One region of the Galbibacter sp. genome, then DNA from elsewhere that is predicted to be linked to it. Evidence: riboswitches for the same ligand, from Rfam matches in the RefSeq annotation. Region 1 holds a riboswitch; the other holds the start of a gene.
What was found. Region 1 has a riboswitch for cobalamin ahead of metE (5-methyltetrahydropteroyltriglutamate--homocysteine S-methyltransferase). Riboswitches for the same ligand answer to the same signal wherever they lie in the genome.

Region 1 (12,638 bases):
CAAATAAATTCCAGCCTGACCAATACTTTTAGATCTAAAAAACACCAATGTAATAACCAATAGACTAAATATCGTCAGCCAATTAAGAAATTTAATAACCTTCATATTATGGTTTAAGCCCACGGAGCGTAACAAACTTCGCCTCAAATCTATTGTTACAGTCTCCGCAATGAGCAATACCCCACACAACACTCCCCAAACTATAAAAGTCCAACTTGCGCCGTGCCATAATCCATTGAAGAAAAAAACGACTAATACAGCGGAGACTTTAGAAAACTTAAGATTTTTTAGCAGTGGGATATATAGATAATCCCGAAACCATTCCATAAGGGAAATATGCCACCTTCTCCATAAATCTCTAAAGGAGCTAAAGAAAAGCGGGCGGTTGAAATTCTGCATTAAATCATAACCCAACACCTTAGCTGCTCCTATGGCTATAGCACAATATGCAGAAAAATCATAATAGATCTGAAACGCAAAAAAGTAGCTCCCTAAAACAAGCGGAAGACCCCTGTAATCTGAAGCCTTATAAAACACATCATCCACATATACGCCTAATCGATCTGCTACCACAAGTTTTAAAAAGAATCCCCAGGCCATCATCATGATGCCCTTTTTGATACGCGCAGCATTAAAATGTACGACCTTACTGAATTGTGGTAATAACCTTTTGGTCCTTTCTATCGGTCCTGCAACAAGTTGAGGGAAAAAGGAAACAAAGAGGGCGTACTTTCCCAAGTGTCGCTCCGCAGGAATCTCTCTCTTATACACATCAATGCTGTAACTCAAGGTTTGAAAAGTATAAAAACTTATTCCGATCGGCAGCAAGATCTTTACATAATCAGAATGCTGTGCTCCTACCGAATCTACAAGTTGAATTCCAAAAAATTCAAGGATTTCCGCGGCATTTACAGTAAAAAAGACAAAGTATTTAAAAAAGAATAACAAGCCGAGATTGGTGACTATACTTAAGTATAAATACCGCCTTCGAATTTTAATTTCATCATGTTGATCCATTTTTAGACCGCAGTAATAATCGACAATCGTTGATGTCCATAATAACAGCAGTATCATGGGCTCAAGATACATATAGAAGAAATAGCTGCAGAACAACAACCACATCCAGCGATAACGGTGTTTTAAAAGGTAAAAAACCAGCACTGCAATCGGAAAGAAAAATAGAAAATCGAACGAATTGAACAGCATGAAGTCGAGGTTTAAAATTAAAGCTACTATTCCTATACTAATTATCTGAAAGCAAACGATTAAACACCTAAAAACTTGTTGAATTGAATTGCTGAAACATCGCAGTATAACCGAGCAGCACTCGAACCTTTGTATCCTTAAGATTTTAGTACTTAAACAACAGTCATAAGTTTATTTATCCTCAGTAAGGTCACTATAAACTTTATGATTATATTTACCAGGTATTAAAATAAAACAAATGCATTTATTGAGTTTTACATGGAATCCAGATCAGGTATTACTTGACTTAGGGTTCTTTCAACTTCGGTACTACAGTTTGATGTTTGTGATCGCTTTTTCATTAGGGTGGTTTATCATGAAAAAGATTTACAAAAAAGAAAATCAATCTGAAGAAGCCCTTGATTCTTTATTTATTTATACCGTATTGGCAACCTTAATCGGGGCGCGATTAGGTCATTTTCTTTTCTATGAACCTAGCGTGTTTATCACAGACCCATTGAGCATTATTCTCCCGGTTAAATTTTCACCAGAGTTTGAATTTACAGGATTTAGAGGACTAGCTAGTCATGGTGCAGCTATAGCTATCATCATTGCCATGTATTATTACAGTAAAAAGGTACTTCACAAGCCCATTCTTTGGATATTGGATCGCATAGTGATCCCTGTGGCTATAGGAGGGGTATTTGTCAGATTCGGAAACTTTTTCAATTCTGAAATCATTGGTAAACCTACCAATTCAGATTACGGAGTGGTCTTCACCCAGTTAGGTGAATCCTTCCCAAGGCACCCTGCACAGCTGTACGAAGCTGCAGGTTATTTACTCGTTTTTATAATCCTTTGGTATTTCTATTGGAAAACAGACAAGAGCACTAAGTCTGGTTATCTCTTCGGACTCTTTTTAGTGCTTTTATGGACGGTTCGATTTATTGCAGAATTTTATAAAAAATCACAAGGTGGATTTGAAAGTGAGCTCGGATTGCTCTCCACAGGACAGTGGCTTAGTATTCCTTTTATTCTTGTTGGAATCTACTTTATGTTTAGAGCATCAAAAACAACACCTTCAACAGTAGCGAAATGATCAACTTTATAGTCAAAACTTTAGTACTCATACTTCTTTTTTGTATGGCTTTAATCAGTTGTCAAACACAAACTAAAAAAGATATCAAGCCTACGGAAATTAGTTTTAAAAAGGAAGGTGAATTGAAAATCCTTAAAGGGGATTCACTTAAAGTAGGTAAAATCGACATTGAAATAGCCGACAATGCCTATGAGAGAGAAACTGGCTTGATGTACAGAACAACTATGGAAAAAACTCAAGGGATGCTTTTCGTTTTTGATGACGAGCAACCGCGTTCTTTCTTTATGAAAAACACCACTATTCCACTAGACCTCTTATTTATTAACAGCGACAACGTTATTATTAGCAGTATTGAAAACGCAACACCAATGTCAGAGGAATCCCTACTTTCAAAGGGCCCTGCTAAATATGTACTGGAACTTAACGCTGGAATGATTGAGCTATGGAAGCTTCAGGATGGGGACCGCATTGAATTTACAACAGAATAAGCCTACAATCTAGTGGCTATAAAACATTTAGTTTATCTATATAAGGAGCTGTATTTAAAACACAGCTCCTTTTTTTATGCTTCAACTCATGGCATTAATTAACAACAGTAATTTGATAATTCTCACGAAGCGCCTTCGCTGAATTCACCATTTTTATTAAGGCACTTTTTGTTTCCTCCCAACCTCTGGTTTTCAAACCACAATCAGGATTAACCCATAAATTATCATGAGGTATTAAACTAGCCGCGGTCTCAAGCAGACTTGTCATTTCTAGTTGTGTTGGTACCCTGGGGGAATGTATATCATAAACGCCGGGGCCAATTTCGTTTGGATATTTAAAATCAACAAAGGCCTCTAGTAACTCCATTTGAGAGCGAGAAGTTTCTATGGTTATAACATCAGCATCCATGGCTGCAATGTGCTTAATGATATCGTTAAATTCTGAATAACACATATGGGTGTGTATCTGTGTGCTATCACTCACTTTGGAAGCACTTATTCTAAAGGCTTTTATCGCCCAGTCTAAATACGACTCCCAATCACCTTTTCGAAGCGGTAAGCCTTCACGAATGGCAGGCTCATCAATTTGAATAATTTTAATTCCGGCTTTTTCTAAATCCTGCACTTCCTCACTAATAGCCAATGCGATTTGGTTAGTGGTTGTTTCACGGGATTGATCATTACGCACAAAAGACCACTGTAAAATAGTAACAGGGCCAGTCAACATACCCTTTACTGGAAGCCCTGTAAGACTTTGAGCATAAGCTGTCCATTTCACAGTCATTGGATGTGGTCGCTGTACATCGCCATAGATTATGGGAGGCTTAACCGCTCTGGAACCGTAACTTTGAACCCATCCGAATTTGGTAAAAGCAAATCCTGCCAATTGTTCACCGAAATACTCCACCATATCATTACGCTCAAATTCGCCATGAACTAGGACGTCCAAACCTATTTGTTCTTGCCAGAGAATGGCCTGCTTAATTACCTGACTAATTTTTAAATCATACTCTTGCTGGCTTATACTTGCCTTTTTAAACTTAGAACGTAAGGAACGAATTTCAGAGGTCTGTGGAAATGAACCAATTGTAGTGGTTGGAAATAATGGAAGTTTCAGATGCTGCTTTTGCAGCTGTTGCCGCCTTTCAAATTCGCTAGTACGAACATCATCGGTTGCAGAAATACTGTCAACCGCTAATTTCACATCTTGTTTATGGATTAACTTAGAATGCTTTTTACACTCCATTACCGCTTTATTCTGATGCAAAACACTTAAGTCTTCAGACTGAGCTGCTGCTAGTTCGCAAAGTTGTACCACTTCCTTTATTTTTTGTTTGGCAAAGGCCAACCAGCTTTTAACTTCACTCGGTAGACTTGTCGTTTGATTTTCATGGTCTAAGTCGAAAGGCACGTGCAACAGAGAACAGGAAGGTGCCAATTTCACTCTGGAAACTCCAAGAACATCAATTGCTTTTACTATAAGTTGTAGAGAATCCTCATAATCATTCTTCCAGACGTTTCGTCCATCAACAATCCCTAGTGAAAGATTGATTTTCTTACCCAAGGATCCTAATACTTGATCGAAGCCGTCTCTACCACGAACCAAATCAATGTGCAAAGTGTCTACAGGCAGTTTGGCAACCCATGAAGCACTAACGCCCAGATCTCCAAAATAAGTCGCTAAGATTAGCTTTAAATCAGGAATCTCCTTGGCAATTTTACCGAATACCTCTAAATAAAGATTCTTTAAGTCTTCTGCAACATCCATGACCAAAAATGGTTCATCAATTTGAACCCACTCTGCACCAGCCTCTTTAATTTTTTGCAACAGTTCAATGTATACTGGTAGAAGTTGTTCAAGCAGATCCAATCGATCAAAGTCAGATTGTTTTTCTTTACCTAGAAGCAAATATGAGATTGGACCGATAAGTACCGGCTTCGGGGTAATTCCTAAGTCTAAAGCCTCCTTAAGTTCAGATAGTATTTTATCTGAATGTAACTCAAAGCATTGTGCTTTATGAAATTCAGGTACGATATAATGATAGTTAGTATCGAACCACTTAGTCATTTCCATAGCGATAATATCAACCTCCTGCTGTTGGACGCCCCTCGCCATAGCGAAGTAAAGATCCAGATCTCGATTTTTTAAACTATACTTTTCAGTATATCGCTCCGGAATAGCACCAAGTGTGAAACTAAGGTCCAAAACTTGGTCATATAAAGAAAAGTCGTTGGTGGGAATGAGCTGAATCCCATTTTGTTGTTGCACTAACCAATGCTCTTTTCGGAGTTCTTTGGCCTGTTGAAGCAAGTTGTCGGCGGAAATTTTCCCAGACCAATAATCCTCCAAAGCAAACTTCAATGCTCTCTTGGTACCAATACGCGGATACCCTAGATTGTGTGTAATCATTTGTGTGAATTAAATCAGTTAAACATATCTTGATTCAAAACATAGATGCTGACTGATTTAAAACATATACCAATAGTAAAACACACCTTTAGATTAAGGCGTTTACCATCAATACTTGACACAGCTTCAAATCGCGAAAGCATTATCATTTTAGTAGTGGTAGGTCTCCTGACTTGTAACATTTTTACGCCCTTCCCATCCATGGACAGTGGGTGATATTGTAAAAACTCTTTTGGTTACTTACAGTTGCGCGACAGCTTGTGATTTTCACACAATTCCCTCTTAGTTGGTTTAACCCAAACCTTACTAGACTGATTCCTATGTAAAGAACTTATTATTGAGGTAAAACTACGTAATATATTTATCTGAACGAGCATTCTAGGGTATAAATAATAGGCAGTCAACACAAAGATTTGTTAGGAAAAGTTAGTTCTAAACCTATTCCAACGGCATTAAAAAAGTAGTATGCATACTTAAAACATGAACGATCGTGCTTATAAAAAAAAAGGAACTGCCTCATCGACAGTTCCTTTTTTATAATATTCTATTATGTTTTGAATGTAAATGCGATTTGAAAACAACCACATCCATTAATTGTTGTATTATGCATCAACAGTTTTATCCTCACCCTTATCTTTAGTGCTATCGAACATAATTGGAGTAGCAATCATTAATGAAGAATAAGTACCAACGGTAATACCCACAATCATTGCAAACATAAATCCACGAAGAGATTCTCCTCCAAATATAAAGATTGCCATAAGCACCACTAAGGTAGTTAGCGACGTATTCAAAGATCTATTTATGGTACTGTTGAGAGCACTATTTACAATAGCAGATCCTCTCCAGCCTCGCTTCTGAGTTTCTTCACGAATCCTATCAAATATAATCACGGTATCGTTAATGGAATAACCAACAACAGTCAGAATAGCCGCGATAAAGGACTGATCTACTTCCATACTAAACGGCATCAAATGTGATGTCAGCGAGAAGATTCCAAGTACAATAACGACATCATGGACAAGTGCGGCAACGGCACCTAATGAGAACTGCCATTTACGGAATCTAAGTAGGATATATAAGAATATAACTAATAAAGATCCAAGTACTGCCCAAACTGCATCTTTTTTAATATCATCAGCAATGGTAGGCCCTACTTTTACAGCAGACAAAATACCGATTTGTGAAGAATTTGCACCGATAGTGAAATCACTGTATGTAAAACCTTCCGGCAGATATTTAGCCAAGTTATTATATAATATCTCTTGAATTTCATCATCTACCTCAGACCCTTCTACATCAACTTTATATTTGGTAGTGATTTTTACCTGGTTAGCATCACCAAAAGTTTTAACCTCTGTGCTACCTAAGGCATCACTTAACTCTTCTCCAATTTGTGTTGGATTCACTGGATCTACAAATCGTACTTGATACGAACGACCACCCACAAAATCAACACCTCCTTCAAGACCTTTGGTTGCCAAGCTTGCAATACTAACTAGTAATAAAATACTAGATACTATATATGCGATCTTACGTTTTCCTAAGAAATTAATATTCAAATTTTTAGGTAGCTTCTCTGTAATAAATGTAGTAAATGTGAAATTCTTTTTACTTTTTGAGTAGTTACGTTCGATCATTAATCGCGTAACGAATATTGCAGTAAATAATGAAGTTAAAATACCTATGATCAATGTAGTTGCAAACCCTTGAACAGGCCCTGAACCAAACATCAACAATACAATGGCTGTTAAACCTGTAGTTATATTCGCATCAAGAATTGATGATAAGGCATTTCCAAAACCATCTGCAATGGCCTGAGCCTGCCCTTTTCCAGCACGGAGTTCTTCTTTAATACGTTCAAATATAATTACGTTCGCATCAACCGACATACCAATGGTAAGTACGATACCCGCAATACCGGGAAGGGTTAATACTGCACCAAGTCCTGCAAGTATACCGAATATTAATACAATATTCAGAACTAGGGCTACATCGGCAAATAATCCTGCTCTTCCATAGTAGGTAATCATCCAAATAAGAACTAAGATCATAGCAACCAAGAACGAGAACATCCCGCTGTCGATCGCTTCCTGTCCTAAAGAAGGACCAACAACGGCAGATTGAATAATATCCGCTGAGGCCGGTAATTTACCTGCCCTTAATACATTCGCTAAGTCATTTGCTTCGTTAAGGCTGAAATCACCTGAGATTTCAGAGTTCCCACCACCAATAGGACCTGAAGAAACTCCAGGTGCTGAGTAGACTACATTATCAAGAACAATGGCTATATTACCACCTTCTCTAAAAGCTTTTCCTGTTAATTCTTCCCAGATTTTAGCTCCACGGTTATTCATTTGCATTGAAACCGCAGGTCTTCCAGCCATATCATAAGTTTGCTGAGCATCAGTAATGACATCACCACTCATGTTTGGCTGATTTTCACGATTTCCTTTAAGAGCATATAACTCTAGAACTTGTGAATCTTTAGGAGCCACTCCCCATGCGAATACTGCATATTGAAGATTCGCAGGCAATAACTGGCGAATCTCCGGCATATTCACATATTGGTCGAATTTTGCGGTATCTTTAATTGCGACTCGCGCGATAATGGGAGAACCTTGCATTCCACCACTAACCATAAGGTCGTACAATGGGTTTACTTGGCTTGCAATATCAACTGAATCTTGTATTGCATCTGAAAGTAAGGAATCAATCTCAGAGGTTGTTTCCTCTTCCTCTTGAGCAGTGGTGTCGTTTACCTCAAGAATATCAATCAGCTTGTTGTTGGCTGCGATCATGAAACTGTTAACTTCCTCTGCCTTGTATGTTTCCCAAAACTCCAATTGAGCAGTACTCTGTAAAAGGTTTTTAACTCGATCCACATCTTTAGCACCTGGCAATTCAACCAGAATACGACCTGAAGTTCCAAGTCTTTGGATGTTGGGAGAGGTAACCCCGAACTTATCGATACGCTGACGCAGTACCTCAAAGGCAGAAGTAATGGATTCATCAATTTTTCTACGAATCACTGGTTGAACCTGTGCATCGGTCATTTGGAAATTGATATCATCACTCAATAATTTATTGGCAAAAATATCAGGAGAGGCCAACTTTGTAGTACCGCTACTTAATTTTGTAAATTCTTGGAAAAATAAATCAACATAATCATCCTGGCTATTTTTAGAAGCCTCGTCTGCTTGATCTAGAGCTTTATTAAAGATCGGATCTTTTGAATCATTCGCCAACCCTTTCAATATGTCCTTAACGGAAACTTGAAGTGTTACATTGATCCCTCCTTTAAGGTCTAAACCTTTGTTGAGCTCCTTCTCTTTAACTTCTTTTAATGTAAAATCTGTAAAACCAAGATCAAATACTTTTTGATTTTGAAGTGAATCCAAGTATCTAGATTCCACGGCCTCACGCTTCGCTACGTAGTCCTCCTCTTGATCTGAGATTTTATTGAAAGCATACTCCTCAGCTGCTCCTTCCACCTTGTTTGCAACAAAGGTAAACGACAACTGATAAATACTTACAAGAGCGAACAAAATGGCAAATAGCCTAACAAGTCCTTTATTCTGCATTCTGATTTATTTTAATGGTCAATTATAAAAACGGACAAATATAGCGTTTACGATATGAACTGACAATTATTTTTTTGAACATTTAGATCACAAAAAATCCTACGAAAGCTTAATCTTCGTAGGACTTTTTATTAAAATTATGAAAGAATGGTAATTTCTACAATTCTAACAGACCATTTGTTTTACGAACACCTGCAGCACTTTCTTCCATTTTAGCTTTTTCGGCCTCAGTCAATTCAATCTCAACAATGCTTTCAATTCCGTTTTTACCTAGAATTACTGGTACACCTATACTGATGTCAGTCATTCCATACTCTCCTTCTAAAAGAGTTGAACATGGGAACATTTTCTTCTGATCACAAGCAATAGCCTGAACCAAACCAGACACTGCAGCTCCTGGCGCATACCAAGCAGAAGTTCCTAATAACTTAGTAAGTGTAGCACCACCAACTTTAGTGTCTTCACTTACTTGAGTAAGACGCTCTTCAGAAAGAATTTTATGAACCGGTAAGCTATTACGAGTAGCCAAACGTGTCAAAGGAATCATTCCTGTATCACTGTGACCACCGATAACCATACCGTCAACATCTGAGATTGGAGCCCCTAAAGCCTCTGCCAATCTGTATTTGAAACGAGCACTATCTAAAGCACCACCCATTCCAATAATTCTGTTTTTTGGAAGTCCAGTTGTTTTATGAACCAAATAAGTCATGGTATCCATTGGGTTACTCACCACTATGATGATCACATTTGGAGAATGATTGATCAAATTATTAGCTACTTCTTTTACAATTCCGGCATTAATTCCGATAAGCTCCTCGCGAGTCATACCTGGTTTACGTGGAATACCACTAGTAATCACTGCAATATCAGTATCTGCAGTTTTAGAATAATCTTTGGTAACTCCTGTAATCTTGGTGTCAAAACCATTTAAAGATGCGGTTTGCATTAAATCCATGGCTTTTCCTTCAGCATATCCTTCTTTAATATCCAGTAAAACCACCTCTGAGGCAAAGTCTTTAATAGCAATATACTCGGCGCAGCTTGCACCTACCGATCCTGCACCAACAACTGTAACTTTCATATTTTTTATAGATTTATATTTAGACTTGTATGTTAAAAACACAAAGCTACTAATTTTAGCACAATCAGTAGCTTTGAAATTCTATAAAATACTTTGAAATTATAACAGTGTAGTTTAAAAAAGTGAATTAGAAATCAATCCTTTATAACATTATTTCCAAAGGTTTCTTTCACCTGCATTTTCACTTTTTCTTTATCCCCTACAATAATCAAAGTCATATCTTCAGGTCTGATATACTTTTTTGTCATCTCACTAACTTGCTCGGGCGTAATGGACATGATATGATCCACTTTACTTTCCAACCAAGATTCTGGAAGACCGTGCATGTCCAAAAAGCTCAATTGACCTATAATTCCACCAGGAGAGGAGTTTTGCAAGACAAACACCCCTGCTTCGTAATTTTTAATCCCATTAAGTTCCTCCTCTGTTGGCACTGAGTCTTGGAGTCGGATGATTTCTTTTTTTATTTCCTCAAGTGATGCCCCTGTAAACTGAGAAGTAACATCAGCAGATTCATACCATACCCCAGTTTTATAGTTGCTTTGCAAATTACTATATGGCGAATAAGTATACCCCTTATCCTCTCGGATATTACTGGTGATACGAGATCCAAACGATCCTCCCAGCAATGAGTTGGTTATACTCAAAGCTAAGAAATCAGGATTGGTAGGGTCTATGGTGGGCAGACCATATATAATGGTCGATTGTGGCGCATTAGGACGATCTATAATCTGAACCATTTGCTGGGTATGTGGTTCTGCAATGGGGTAAGCAACCTCTGGACCCGATCCCCAGGATTCAAAATTAGCCCTAAAAGCCTCTTCTACTTTGGCAGGATCAAGCTTTCCTACCACATAGACCACAGTTCTCTTTGCACCGAAATTATCCGTATAAAACTTCGTAATGTCAGCAATAGTATAGGATGAGATCATCGTATCGCTAGGATAAATATCACCATAGGGGTGATCTGGATATATTTCTTTATAAAACGCTTGACTAGCCTGCGCGCCGGGTCTGGACAACCTGATTGCCAGAGATCGCTTCATATCGTTTTTTAAACGATCAAGTTGGGCTTCAGGCCATTTAGGGTACCGGAGCACCTCAGCCATTACTCCTATTGCCGAAGTCGTAAACTCTGACAGCACACTGGTGTTTAAAGTTGTGGCGTGTGAGCTAACAGAAATATTAAGATTTCCACCCATGGTCGCCATGGTATCAGAAATTGCTCTAGCATCCATGGAACGGCTCCCCTGCTCCATCAAATCCGCTAGTAAGTCAGAAAGCCATACTTGGTTCTCATTTTCGTTAATATTACCCGTTTTCACCTGAATACTGATGGTCGCCTTAGGAATAGCTCCATATGGCACCATGACAAGCTCCATACCGTTATCAAGGTGGACAACTTGCTTTTCAGGCAAGTTAAATGCCCGAGGTTCGCCACCTTCTGGTGGAAGTTGTTTCTCCTGTGCAGAAAGTGTCCACATAAAAGTGAGCGTTACTATATATAGGATTAGTGTTTTCATTTTTGGCTGTTTTTAGAATTATCCAACAAAGGGTTAACCACCAATATGGTTCTATTGGTTGGTCGTAGATAAGAATCGATTGTGCTAAGAATAAGCTCGGGAGTGACTTTTTTAAATTCGTCCTCAAGTGAATTTATCCTGCCTGGGTCATCATCGAATAGAGCAAAGCTACACAGCAAATCTGCTCTTCCTAAGCCAAAGGATCCACCGAGATCATCATACAAACTGGATCTCATTTTCACTAAAGCTCCTTCTAGATTTTCTTTTGTAATCTGTGACTTTAAGTTTGTAATCACGGAATCCACAGCAGCGATCACCTCATCCTTGGAGGTATCATTGTCATAGGTAAGGTTAAACATCCAAAGCATAGGGCCTTGGTAATTAAACATATTCCCCAAATAGTTTATTCCCCCACTAACGCCGGAGGTATATCCTTTATCGTTAACTAATTTTTGTCGAAGCAATGAATTATCTCCTTGTACTAAGATCTGATCTATTAATCCCATTGCATAATACTCAGGGGTATTGCGCTCAGGCATCTTATAGGCTACAGCGATTGCTGGCTTATTGGCCAAGGAATCATTCTTTACAAAGGATTTTTCTTCAGTCTGCATGGGTTCGGCAATCTCAGGCCTGGGAGGGAGCTGCGCAGAGGGAATATCTCCGAAATATTTTTGAACCCACTGCTTCACCTCTTCATATGAAAAATCACCCACTACAGCCAAGGCAGCATTGTTGGGTGCATAGTAGGTTTTAAAGAAATCTGAAACGTCTTCCAAATTAGCAGAGTCTAGATCTTCGAGATCTCCATAGAAATTATGGGCATTATACCAATTTTCATTCGCGTATTGCGGCATATCTAGCCAAGGAAATCCACCATAGGGTTGATTGAGGACATTGACCTTCACTTCATTTTTGACCACCCCTTGTTGATTGGTGAGATTGTCCTGAGTAATATCCAAGCCTCTCATACGATCAGCCTCTGCCCATAACATGGTCTCTAACTTATGAGCTGGTACAATCTCAAAATAATTGGTGAAATCAAAACGGGTGGATCCATTGAGAACACCCCCGTTCTTTTGAACTAAATTGATGAATTCCATTTTACCGAGGTTCTTAGAACCTTGGAACATCATGTGTTCAAATAAATGAGCAAAGCCCGTCCGTTCCTTCGGCTCTATTCTAAAGCCAATATTGTAGTACACAGCTACAATAGCTGTTGGGGCAGTAGTATCCCTTGAAAGGATAACCTTGAGCCCATTGTC
Region 2 (12,638 bases), on a different contig from region 1:
ACTACACTTGTTAGGAAAAGCCTTCAAATGGATTCATCCAGAACTGAAAGTAATCCTACACAGAGGCATTCCAGACCACACCATGGCTTATTCTGCACGCGCAAAACATATTCTTAACAAAATTTGAATTTTATTTTTTACAAATAAGTTGACCTATTGCATTGATAAGGTTAAATTTGTGCTTTTAATTCAAATCCCAAAGGGATTTTAACTAGAACCACTGTAGCACTTAAATATTTCAGTGATTTTTAATTTAATTTAAACATGCAATTAACTTCCTTAACGGCAATTTCTCCAATAGATGGTAGATATCGCAGTAAAACTGACAAATTAGCTGATTTTTTCTCAGAAGAGGCGCTTATTAAATACCGTGTTCGTGTTGAAATCGAATACTTTATAGCACTATGTGAAATACCCCTTCCACAGTTAAAAGGATTTGACAGCACACTATTTTCAAAGCTGAGGGATATATATAAAGACTTCAGCACCGAGGATGCCTTAGCGATTAAGGAAATTGAAAAAACGACAAACCATGATGTCAAAGCCGTTGAATACTTCATCAAAGAGAAATTCGATAATCTTGGATTACAAGCTTTTAAAGAATTTATCCATTTTGGTCTTACATCACAGGATATCAATAATACAGCTATTCCGCTATCTATCAAGGAGGCTTTGGAACAAACCTACCTGCCACATTATGAAAAGTTGATAGACAAACTTCATAGCTTAGCTAAGGAATGGGAAGATGTTCCTATGTTAGCTAGAACCCATGGTCAACCGGCCTCACCTACACGATTGGGGAAAGAAATTCAAGTCTTTATCGTTAGACTTGCCGAGCAATTCAACGGACTTAAAAACATTCCAATTGCAGCCAAGTTTGGTGGAGCAACCGGAAACTTTAACGCACATTTTGTCGCATACCCAGAAATCAACTGGAAAACTTTTGGCGGGAAATTTGTAGAAGAAACGCTTCAACTACGGCACTCCTTCCCTACCACACAAATTGAACATTATGATCATTTAGCAGCTTTGTTTGATGCCTTAAAACGTATCAATACCATCCTTATCGATTTCAACCGTGATGTTTGGACCTATATTTCCATGGATTATTTCAAACAAAGCATTAAAAAAGGCGAAGTTGGATCATCAGCAATGCCTCATAAAGTAAATCCTATTGATTTCGAAAATTCAGAAGGTAATTTAGGTATCGCGAATGCTATTTTTGAGCACTTGTCTTCTAAATTACCAATCTCGAGATTACAAAGAGATTTAACGGATAGTACCGTACTTAGAAATGTTGGTGTGCCTTTTGCACACACGATGATCGCTTTTGAATCTACATTAAAGGGATTGAATAAATTGCTATTGAATCAAGCTAAATTTGAAGAGGATCTTGAGAAAAACTGGGCAGTTGTTGCCGAGGCTATTCAAACAATTCTAAGAAGAGAAGCCTATCCAAATCCTTATGAGGCCCTTAAAAGCCTTACTAGAACGAATCAGGCAATTAATCAAGAATCCATTTCAAATTTCATCGATACGCTAGATGTATCCGATGCAATTAGAGCAGAGTTAAAACAAATTACACCTGCAAATTATACTGGAATTTAAATTCCATCACATAGTCATAGTAAAAAGCCCGGAGTTTAATGCTTCGGGCTTTTTAGTGTCTTATGATTGGATTTAATATCTAATAGTCTTTTACTAGTTGTCGAATATTCCTTTGAGTTGACCTTCAATACCAGAGGCATCTATTGAACCGTTTTCAAGTGCTTGAACAAGGGTAATCATATTTTCAGGTTTCATTTCATCCCCAAGTACTCGTATTAACGCAAACCCATCCTCATCACTACTTCCAAATACAATAACTTCATCTATGGACTCATCTGTACCTAGGTACTTGATGGTACCACGATGATTACCACTGTTAAGTACCATGAGTTCTTGGTATTTTTCATCTTTTAAAATCTCATTAATGATTTGCTTTTCCTTTTGGTATTCCTCTGTATTTTCCTGATTAACCCTAAAGGCCAACACATTGAGCTTTTTTACCGATTGATAAGCCTGCTTCTGCTCATCTGTAAGGGCTGTTTTGTTTACACTTAAAATACTCGAAGGAATATCTAAAGAAATGAAATTAGCATCTTGGTTTTTATTCACAAAATATTCCTGTAAACTAGGCCCTCCGCCTGAACAGGAGAAAAAGATCACACTGAGAAAGAGTATGGCTATGTAATTATTGATGTTTTTCATAATGCTGTACTTGTTGATGATTGATTAAAGAGGAGCCCCAATACTATTAGAGGCTCCTTATTTGATTGAACTACTTGTGTTGTTGTCCAGCTTTTCCAAGCTGTTCTCCACCTGGTAAATCCATTTTTGAAGTCAGTTTAGAGATCTGCCGAAGATCAATATTACCAGTTAGTGATAACAATACCGTTTCAGGTTTTCTACCTGCGACTTCTAAATCTTCATAATTGAGGTCCGTTACCAGCATAATCAATTCCTTCACATGAAACTCATCAGCACCTTCCTTAACATAGAATTTGACATTGGCATCACCATCGCGTACACGCATCAATTCTTCAAAGTTAGACTTACTCAAGTGTTTGGTCACCCAATTGTTTAAATCATTGGTTATATCTTGTTTCTCGGTGGTTATCACCTTGAAACTTGTAATGTTATTGACCAGATCGTATACGGCCTGTGCATCCGGGTCATCCGAACTGACACTGATTTTGCTTAGCATTTGAAACATTTTTGGTTGTAGGGCTACATAAGTAACTTCTGAATTTTCAGCATACTTATCAAAAATGCTTTGTGCCTGTGTCAAAATTGGTGACAATGCGACCATAATAATTACTAAATACTTTTTCATACCTTTTGAGATTACTTCTTATTATTTTTAATTATCCAAAATAAATCGGTTAGTGTTTTTTTCAAATTCCTCCAGATAACTAGCTCCCTCTACTCCTTTTTTAAAATTATTCGTAAATAAAGAGATGGCCATCTGTGCAGATTGAATTTCTTCCTCTGTAAAGCCCTGCGCATAAAGCTTATCATAAGGGGAAGAAGGTTCTTCACTGCCAAAATAAATACCAAAAGCAAGTACGGCAACAGCGGCGACGCTAGCCCAAGCTAAATAAAAGCGATTCTTTCTAGGTTTTGTTGGGAGTTCGCGTGTACTTCGTTCTTCTTTGGCTATGGAAAAATAATTAAACATCGCACTGTAATGCTGCAAGTGTGATGCTACATCACCCTGGGTGAAATAGTCCCTTAACTCCATTTCTTCAGCAACAGTGGTTGTAGCTTCCAAATATCTTTCCAATAATTTTTCTATCCTACTTACTGATTCCATAACTGTGTGTTTTTGTCAATTCCTCTCGCACTGCCTTTCGCGCCCTTGATAAGGTAACACGAACCGCGGTAGCTTTCATTCCTAACATTTCTTCTATTTCATTAAATTCATATTGCTCTACATCCCTTAATTGCAACACCATACGTTGCTGCTCAGGGAGCTCATTCATAATTTTACTCATCCAATGCAAACTATCGCGAGCCTCTATACTGCTCTGTAGTGAAACACTCTCATCCGTGTAATTGGAGTGAACGAGTTTTAAATTTCCAGCCTGTTTAGACTTTAACCGATCCAAACAATAATTCTTGGTCATCGTCACGGCAAAAGCTTCTACATTGTTGTACTGTTCCATCTGTTTTTTATTATTCCACAACTTCATCAGTACTTCCTGTGTTGCATCCTCAGCTTCCTCTCTGGAAACTAACAATCGTTTAGCAAGGCGGAACAACTTATCCCTAAATGGCATTACTGTATGTAAAAACTCCGTTTGCTGCATTTTATTGGTTGCTTAATACTTGTTTTATCGGGTTCTAAAATGTAGACGACTATGAGTAACTTTTGTTACAATTTATTTTTTTAATTCGCCAAATGTAAGTAATCTTACATATATAACTATAAAATTACTAAGGCCTCGAATCAATAAATATTGATTTCCAGCGTTTTACCTCAAATAACCAAAATATGAAAAACAAATTAAAAAACTCTTGGATACTCCTTCTTTTACTTGCACTAAGCATTAGCTGTAGTAAAGACGATGATGATATCGACGACCCTGTTACTGGAAAAGTAGAGCTCAACAGTGAAATTAATGACTTTATTTGGAAAGGGATGAATTATTGGTATTACTATCAGAGCCAAGTCGATGACCTCGCAGATACCAAGGATGACAATCAAGATAACTATTACACTTATTTAAATGAGTATTCAAATCCTCAAGAACTCTTCAACGATTTGGTGTATACTCAAGAGGATGACTTCTCATGGTATATAGAAGATGTAGAAGCACAAGCCAATGCCTTTAGAGGTATTTCTGAGTCGTATGGTATAAATCTGGGATTTGCGGTCTATGCAGATCAGAGCCAGACCGATGTTTTTGTTTATGTCGGCTATGTCTCTAAGAATTCTCCTGCAAGTGAAGCCGGTATTGAGCGTGGAGATCTGATTTACAGCGTTAACGGAACAACCCTCAATGCAGATAATTTTTCCATAATTAATAAATTGTATACAGAAAGCTCCATCTCCTTAGGTTTTGCTGAGATTGTAGATAATGCTATCATATACGATGAAAATGATATCTCTCTAACACCGGTGGTTATCAATGAAAATCCAGTATACTACCACGACATTATTGAGACCGGTGGTGCTAAAATAGGCTATTTGGTCTACAACAGCTTTGTACATACCTATCACCAAGAACTCAATGATGTGTTTGCAGAGTTTAAAAGTCAAAACATTAACGAGTTGGTATTGGATCTACGTTATAATGGTGGAGGCTCTGTAGTAACTTCCGCATTTTTAGCCAGTATGATCGATGGAAATGTTACAAATAATAAGACATTCGCCAACCTGGTATACAATCAAAAAAGAGATGCGGATGAAGGTGCAATATATCCCTTTTTTGATCAGGGTTGGTTATACGATAAATCTACTGGAGATTATACTGCAGATTTTGACATAAACAGACTTACAACACTTAACCGTGTATATGTCATCGTTACAGAATATACAGCTTCTGCGAGCGAGATGATTATCAACGGACTTCGCCCCTATATGGATGTTTTTGTTGTAGGAGGTACTACCGTTGGGAAAAATGAAGGTTCCATCACTGTTTATGATTCTAAAGAGGACTTCACTAGTTCAGAAAACAGAAATCCAAATCACAATGTCGGAATGCAACCTATAGTATTTCAGATAACTAATAGTAATAATGAGAGTGATTACGATGATGGCTTTACACCTGACCTTGAGATAGACGAGTCCATGTTTGCTGCTTCGATTAAACCCTTTGGAGATCCAGAGGAGCAACTTCTTAAAAAAGCAATCGACAATATTACAGGCGTAAGTGCAAAACAAAGCTTGTTCAGCACAACCAGCCTTCAAAAGCTTGGTAAGGTCAAGGGACCGAAGTTTAGTACGGAGATGTATATGCTTCCTTCAGACCTCGATCGTCTAAAATAGGAAAACAATTAATCCCACATAAGGATATAAAAAATCGAGTAGGCCTTAAATTTCTTAAAGGCACTACTCGATTGTTTTTTGGGTATTGTAGTAGGGACTAACCCAATTGAACTTTAAATTATAAAGTCAATCGAAATCCCAAACGTACGTTTCGACCTCTAGTGGTGTATCCCACGAGTTCCTGATAATCTTCATTAGTAATGTTATCCAGGTTTAAAAACATGCTAAATTGATCAGAGAACTGATGGTTCGCACTGAAGTTAAGTAGTGAAAAAGCATCGAGTTCCACATTTTCAAAAGTATCAAAATCAGTATCCGATCGCGCTCCGGTATATTGGTAACTAAGTCCGAGCCCGGTTGTTGAAAATAACTGATAGTTTACACCTGCATTTGCCTTATGTTTTGGTATTCTCAAGACCACCTTATCCCTGTTTTCAGTAAAGGTGTAATTTGCAGTGATCAGCAATTTAGCTATAGGCTCATAGGAAGCCTCTAGCTCCAGGCCATGTACAGTAAAGCGATCCTCAACATTGACATACATCCACTGCCCAGTCTCAATTGCTATCATATAATCAATAAAATTCTCTTCTTCGCGATTAAAGTACAGTGCGCTCCATCTAAACTGCTCGCTTTGAAATTCCACTCCACCTTCAAGAGTATGATTTTCTTCAGGTTTTAAATCTGGATTTGCTCCAAAGGCACCAAACAACTGTGGAAGGGTCGGCGCTATATATGAACTACTGTATGATCCAAGGAATTTTAAATAACTCGAATCAAGTTTAAGAGTATAAGAAGGATTGAAATTATAGGTAAAATGGCTACCGTACTCACTGTGATTATTCCATCTCCCGCCGAGGTTAAGATTCAGACCAAAGTCAGATACCCACACCACATTGGCATAAGGATCTGTAGTAGTAAAATCGGTATCAGCACCCAAGGTGGCTTGTCGTTTTATATAGTTCAACCCGATAATAGTATAAAACTTATCATTAAAGCTGTACTTATTATAGGCATCTACTACAGTGCTTTTAGCAGCGTAGGCATTTGGATATTCTGAGTAAATATCACGATGAATCTCATTAAAGGAGGCATTGATATTGAATTGACCATTGTTATAACGATACTCCGGTGATATGGTCACTCTATACTGCTCACTTTGGGAGTAGTTATCATTATCCCCCATAGGTGAGGCGGCATCAAAATCGGCTTTAAACTTATCATAATACCCTAGTATATTTACAGAAAGACGGTCTGAGAACTGATAACCAAAATTGACATTGGTGTTTATTCTGTTAAACGGATCCTTCTCCTCTCCGATTACAGCAGACAAACCATCGGTATATTGATGACCAAAGCCAACCAAATAGCTAAACTTATCCAACCGTCCATTGACATTCAGGTTGTTTCTAAAATCAGTAATCGAATAGTCGCTTTCATCAGAAGATTGATTACTCCCAATGCTACTTTGGAAGCTAGCCGAAATTCTTTCAGACCCTGCCTTTTTTGTTTTGATATTAATTACTGCAGTGGCAGCACTATTTCCGTACAAAGTACTCGCAGCACCTTTTAGGATTTCTACGGATTCAATACTCGCCGGATCGACGAGTTTTAAATCAAAATCACCGGCAACCTGTGAAGGGTCACTTACAGGAATACCATCAATTAAAAACAGTACTTGTCGATTGTTTCCGCCTCTAATGAGGTAGGATAGGTTTTGTCCGGCATTACTGCGACTCCCATTGATTTCGATACCACTTTTGGTATTGATAAGCTCCGCTAGGCTGCGTCCTTGATTTCTTTGCAGTTCCTCTGCAGTGATTGTTATAATGGTTTTACCAGAGTTTTCACGTTTTAATTCAAATCTGGAATCACTCACTACAACCGCTTCCAATTGGTTAACTTGTGTGTTTTCTAACCCACTGCTTTGCTGTGAGTAGCCCAGGGTGCAAATCAGACCCAGTGCACAAAAAGAAAGAATTCTTTTGTTCATTTTTTTAGTTCGTAAAAAGGGAAAAAAGTATGGAAATACCATACGCCAACTTTTATCCCGAAAGTTTGACAATATTTTTTGAATTTAGGCAGGTCTCCTGGCTTGCTTTTGTTTTGGTCAACCTTCCCATTCAAATACATGACTATTCGAACAGTGGTAATATAAAAGATACCAAAACACAAAAATTGCAGTAACACTTATAGCTACATAAAGCTTACAGTTGCGGGAACAGCTACGGATTTACACCGTATTCCCTTTTCATCCTTTTTGAATGTTCAAAAAAGGAACCATAAATTCGAGGCAAAAATAAACATTTTAAACAAGAGAAGCCATACAAGACAAATTAATCTTAATTTTACCCCTCGAAGCCGTGATAGAAAATATACAAATGTGCGTGTCATGATGAAATACCTTTACCTTTTACTTATTACACTACTTATCGGTTGTAATGAATCCTATCAAAAAACTAAAAATTCAGCTACAAAGGCTCCTTTAGCTTTGCAGGGTTATGAAGATGCCCTAACCCCAATACAATACGCACAGGGATTTGAAATAAAGACCCAGGGTTACATCACCTATGTACAAGTAAAATCTCCTTGGCCCAATGCCAAAGCCCCCTTTACCTACGCCCTGATCAGTAAGCAACATAAGAAAGAATTAAAAGACAGTCTGGACTACCTTCGATCTACCTTTGACGCTCTTATTTTCACCCCGGTTGACAAGGTGATAGCCACCTCAACTACCCAGATTCCCGCCTTTGAGCTCTTGGAGGTTTCAGATCATCTCATTGGGTTTCCAGGGACGGATTATATTTCATCACCTGCCATTAGAGCGCGGATTGAAAGTGGACAAATAAAAGAATTGGGCACCAATGAATCCTTAAACGAAGAAGTCATTATCACCTCAGGGGCCGATCTCTTCATAGGTTTTGGAGTTTCTAGTCAGAGTAAGAGCTATACTACCATATCAAAGGCAGGGCTTCCAGTGGTTTATAATGGTGACTGGGTGGAAGAAACACCGCTAGGAAAAGCAGAATGGATTAAGTTTATGGGTGCATTCTTCGAAAAACAACAAGAGGCCGATCACATATTTAACACCGTGGTAGATGAATATCATAAAGCAAAAAAATTAGCATTAAAGGCAACATCCCAACCCACTGTAATTAGCGGCTCGATGTTTAAAGACATTTGGTACGCTCCAGCTGGAGATAGCTGGCTTGCCCAATTCTTTAGTGACGCCAATGCAAATTATCTTTGGAAAGACACCGATGGTACAGGCAGTCTTTCTCTTAATTTCGAGACTGTGTTAATGAAGGCCAGAGCAACCGATTATTGGATTGGCTCAGGACAATTCACCAATTATAGTCAGTTAAAACAAACAAATCCACATTACGAGCAATTTGAATTCTTTAAGCAAAAGAACATCTTTACCTATGCATTGAGCATTGGAGATAAGGGTGGAATGCTGTATTATGAACTAGCACCTACACGTCCAGACATGGTTTTAAAAGATATAATTCATATTTTACACCCCGATTTATTGCCCGATTACACCACAGTATTCTTTAAACCTTTGCAACCTTGAATACCTCAAAATCATATTACCCTTCACTATTCATAGTAGGCTTACTCCTTATCGTAAGTTTTTTTCTGAATTTAAGCCTGGGCTCAGTAAGTGTTCCTCCTAAAGAGGTGTTCTACGCTTTATTGGACCAGCCTGTAGCCAATGAATCTTGGAGGTATATCATTGTCAACTATCGGCTTCCGAAGTCGCTAACTGCAATTCTGGTAGGTAGTGGCTTATCCCTTAGTGGACTTTTAATGCAAACACTTTTTAGAAACCCGCTTGCAGGTCCTTTTGTATTGGGTATAAGTTCAGGGGCGAGCTTGGGTGTTGCTTTATTGATAATGGGTACATCCATTTTTGGCGGAGCTATCGGAATAGGACTTGGTTATTCTGCAGGTACTATTATCGCTGCGACTATAGGTAGTTTTTTAGTCTTATTAGCCATTATGATTGTGGCAAGTGCTGTTAAAGATACCATGACGCTATTAATTATTGGATTAATGTTTGGTAGCATTACCAGTTCAGTGGTGAGTGTATTATCTTATTTTACAGAAAAAGAACAGCTTCAACAATATATATTTTGGTCCTTCGGAAGTTTGGGAAATCTAAGCTGGAATCAATTGCTGTTATTGACCATATTGATTGTACTCGGAATACTGATTGCCGTTAGCTGTATCAAGCCACTCAATGCATTTTTACTTGGAGAGCATTATGCCTCGAGCATGGGAATTGACGTCAAAAAATCCAGGTATTTAATTATTATTGCCACTAGTTTATTGGCAGGAAGTATAACAGCCTTTGCAGGCCCGATAGCCTTTATCGGCCTAGCCGTACCACACCTTAGCAGACAGCTATTTCCGACGCAGAATCACAAAACAATGATCCCGGCGACCATAGGTTTTGGAGCTATGATCATGTTGTTATGTGATACGGTAGCACAGCTACCCGGAAGCACATTAACCCTACCCATTAATGCCATTACATCCTTAGTTGGTGCTCCTGTGATTATTTGGTTATTGGTTAGAAAACGCAAAATGATATTTTAAATTACAGCCTATCAAAACGAAAACAACACATAGCGTCATTAAGTCCGTAGATTTACAAATCGGATATCACCATAAATCTGTAGTCAACACCGTGGCGCAACACATTAATTTTGATGTGCACTCCGGTGAATTGGTAGCCGTTGTAGGAACAAATGGTATTGGAAAGTCAACACTGCTGAGAACACTTTCTGATTTACAACCAAAGCTGTCGGGTGAAATCTTACTTAACAGTACCCCATTGTCGAGGTACAAAGCTAACCAGCTTGCCAGACAACTAAGTATTGTACTTACTGAAGGAATCCCAACTAAAAACCTCAGCGTATTGGAGGTGATTGCCTTAGGCAGACAACCTTATACAAACTGGATCGGTAATTTAAGCGACTCAGACATAGAACTCGTAAAAACGGTGTTGAAGGATACCGGGCTTAATGATCTTCAAGATAAAAAATGTTACCAACTCAGTGATGGACAGTTTCAAAGGGTTATGATTGCAAGAGCTCTTGCCCAGGACACCTCCCTAATTCTATTGGATGAACCCACAACGCATTTGGATATTTATCACAAAGCCTATGTGTTGAAATTATTAAAAAACATTGCCAAAACAACCGCCAAATCAATAGTGTTTTCCACTCATGAAATTGCCTTGGCCCTACAACTATGTGATAAAATATTAATTCTTCAAAAAGAAAAATCAAGTTTTGGCACTCCCAAGCAGCTCATACAACAGGGAAGTTTCTCCGATTTATTTGAAAGTGATCTTATCAGTTTTGATCCCCAAAGTGCAAGTTTCAAAATCAATTAACTTCCTGCGAATCAAAGTCCAGATCTACCAGTACAGGAAAGTGATCTGAAGGATATTTACAGTTTTGTGAATCACTTAAAATTCCACTCTTAAGCACCTTAAACCCATTTTCAGAAATAAATACATAATCGATTTTTTCGGTCACCGGTTTCTCAAAGTGAAAGCCATTAAAGGTTCCTTTAGGTCCAAATGCATTATCTCCGGCTACCGTATGAGTATCTAGCATCTGATCAGTGATTATTTGAATTCCCTTTTCATTGTCCGTTAAATTAAAATCCCCAGTGAGTACCACTGCCCTATTTTCTTTATTGACTTCTTTTATTTTTTGAAGTATCAACTTCGAACTCTCCAATCGTGCAACATCTCCTCTATGGTCGAAATGGGTGTTGAACACCCAAAAACTATGATCTGAGTCTTTATCCTTAAACAAGGCATAAGTACAGATTCTATTCAAAGCAGCATCCCATCCTTTGGAAGGTTTGTCCGGAGTAGGTGAAAGCCAAAAGGTTCCCTGTTTTACAACCATTAATTCATCCGTATTGTAAAAAATAGCAGAGTATTCTCCTTCAGTATTTCCTTTATCTCGACCTATACCAACGTAATCATAAGGTTTCAGAACTGACTTTATATCCTCGAGCTGATGGTGTAAGCCTTCTTGGGTTCCAATGACATCTACATCGTAATAATTCAGTTGCGAAATTAGAAATGCTTTGCGATTTTCCCAGTTGTTGGCTGTATCCGAAGGGTTGTCATATTTGATATTATATGACATGACTTTAAGATCCTGTGCGCTGACTACCCCGCAGATTAGTGTCGCTAAAATAAAATTTAAAATTCTCATGTGAAGTCGTTTCGTTATCGTAAAATTTATCGCTTCTCAAATATACCAATCCTTATTTTAGATTCCGTGAAATCTGCTGGTTTTATTGACTACTTATCCCCCATATTCTTTTTTGGCATCTTCCGTCATTTCTTTAATTCAACCATGAACTACTTCCTGGGTTAGTACCTTCCCATTCTCTCCTAATCTCTTTATTTTAATAGCCTTATCATCAGGGTCTAGATCAATCTTTGTAGCAGTTAAAGTAAACTTATCTCGCACTATCTGCAATATTAGTCCGGGTAAACCGCTATAACGTGAAGCCCAAAACTAATTGGGATTTCAGGTGTAAACCATGCTATTGCATCCCTGTTATAATAAAATCCCTGTCGACTAAATAATCGTTCTACAGCGGTCGTCTTATAACACAAATACCTCCCGATCTTTTTAGTCTCTTGTGTTATTTCCCATTCTAAAGGTTTATTGGCAACATCTCCAAAAGTAAGACTAGAGTAGATCAAAGAATGCGTTGCATTATTCGTATAATAAGGGCTAGTGTCAGAATTACTTCCGATATTATATCCTTTTTCATCCAAAGAAGGGATTAAATAATAGTAGGATTCTTCATTATTAAAGTTCAATTCAAAATCTTCTGGAGTAGCATTTCGGTATTCTTGTATCACAAGTTGCTTGATATGCATTGGAACTTCTTTTTTTGACTCTACAGCTTTGGTAAAACTTTCGATGTATTTCTCATTCATAACACCGGTGTTTTCATGGAAAAAATATTTAACGGTCAACAAGCTTTTAGTACTTATTAATAAGAAAATCCGTAGCGATTTCGTTGTAACTAAATCAACTATTTCAATAGTATTTGCTCT

Region 2: linked by a shared signal. The riboswitch ahead of ACN0TV_RS04835 (TonB-dependent receptor plug domain-containing protein) and the one ahead of metE (5-methyltetrahydropteroyltriglutamate--homocysteine S-methyltransferase) in region 1 are both predicted to bind cobalamin.

What each region holds. Positions count from the first base shown of each region.
Region 1 is NZ_JBLWZP010000004.1:300,031-312,668, reverse strand. Features, by position in the region: gene ACN0TV_RS08555 (MBOAT family O-acyltransferase) at 1-1,206, opposite strand, end outside; gene lgt (prolipoprotein diacylglyceryl transferase) at 1,445-2,284, shown strand; gene ACN0TV_RS08545 (DUF192 domain-containing protein) at 2,329-2,772, shown strand; gene metE (5-methyltetrahydropteroyltriglutamate--homocysteine S-methyltransferase) at 2,867-5,182, opposite strand; cobalamin riboswitch at 5,323-5,503, opposite strand; gene secDF (protein translocase subunit SecDF) at 5,785-8,766, opposite strand; gene mdh (malate dehydrogenase) at 8,924-9,850, opposite strand; gene ACN0TV_RS08525 (M16 family metallopeptidase) at 9,985-11,373, opposite strand; gene ACN0TV_RS08520 (M16 family metallopeptidase) at 11,370-12,638, opposite strand, start outside.
Region 2 is NZ_JBLWZP010000002.1:419,637-432,274, forward strand. Features, by position in the region: gene ACN0TV_RS04800 (hypothetical protein) at 1-127, shown strand, start outside; gene purB (adenylosuccinate lyase) at 265-1,608, shown strand; gene ACN0TV_RS04810 (DUF4252 domain-containing protein) at 1,702-2,250, opposite strand; gene ACN0TV_RS04815 (DUF4252 domain-containing protein) at 2,321-2,875, opposite strand; gene ACN0TV_RS04820 (hypothetical protein) at 2,903-3,355, opposite strand; gene ACN0TV_RS04825 (RNA polymerase sigma factor) at 3,339-3,851, opposite strand; gene ACN0TV_RS04830 (S41 family peptidase) at 4,037-5,533, shown strand; gene ACN0TV_RS04835 (TonB-dependent receptor plug domain-containing protein) at 5,652-7,523, opposite strand; cobalamin riboswitch at 7,593-7,830, opposite strand; gene ACN0TV_RS04840 (ABC transporter substrate-binding protein) at 7,923-9,107, shown strand; gene ACN0TV_RS04845 (FecCD family ABC transporter permease) at 9,104-10,135, shown strand; gene ACN0TV_RS04850 (ABC transporter ATP-binding protein) at 10,146-10,937, shown strand; gene ACN0TV_RS04855 (endonuclease/exonuclease/phosphatase family protein) at 10,930-11,778, opposite strand; gene ACN0TV_RS04860 (GLPGLI family protein) at 12,051-12,518, opposite strand.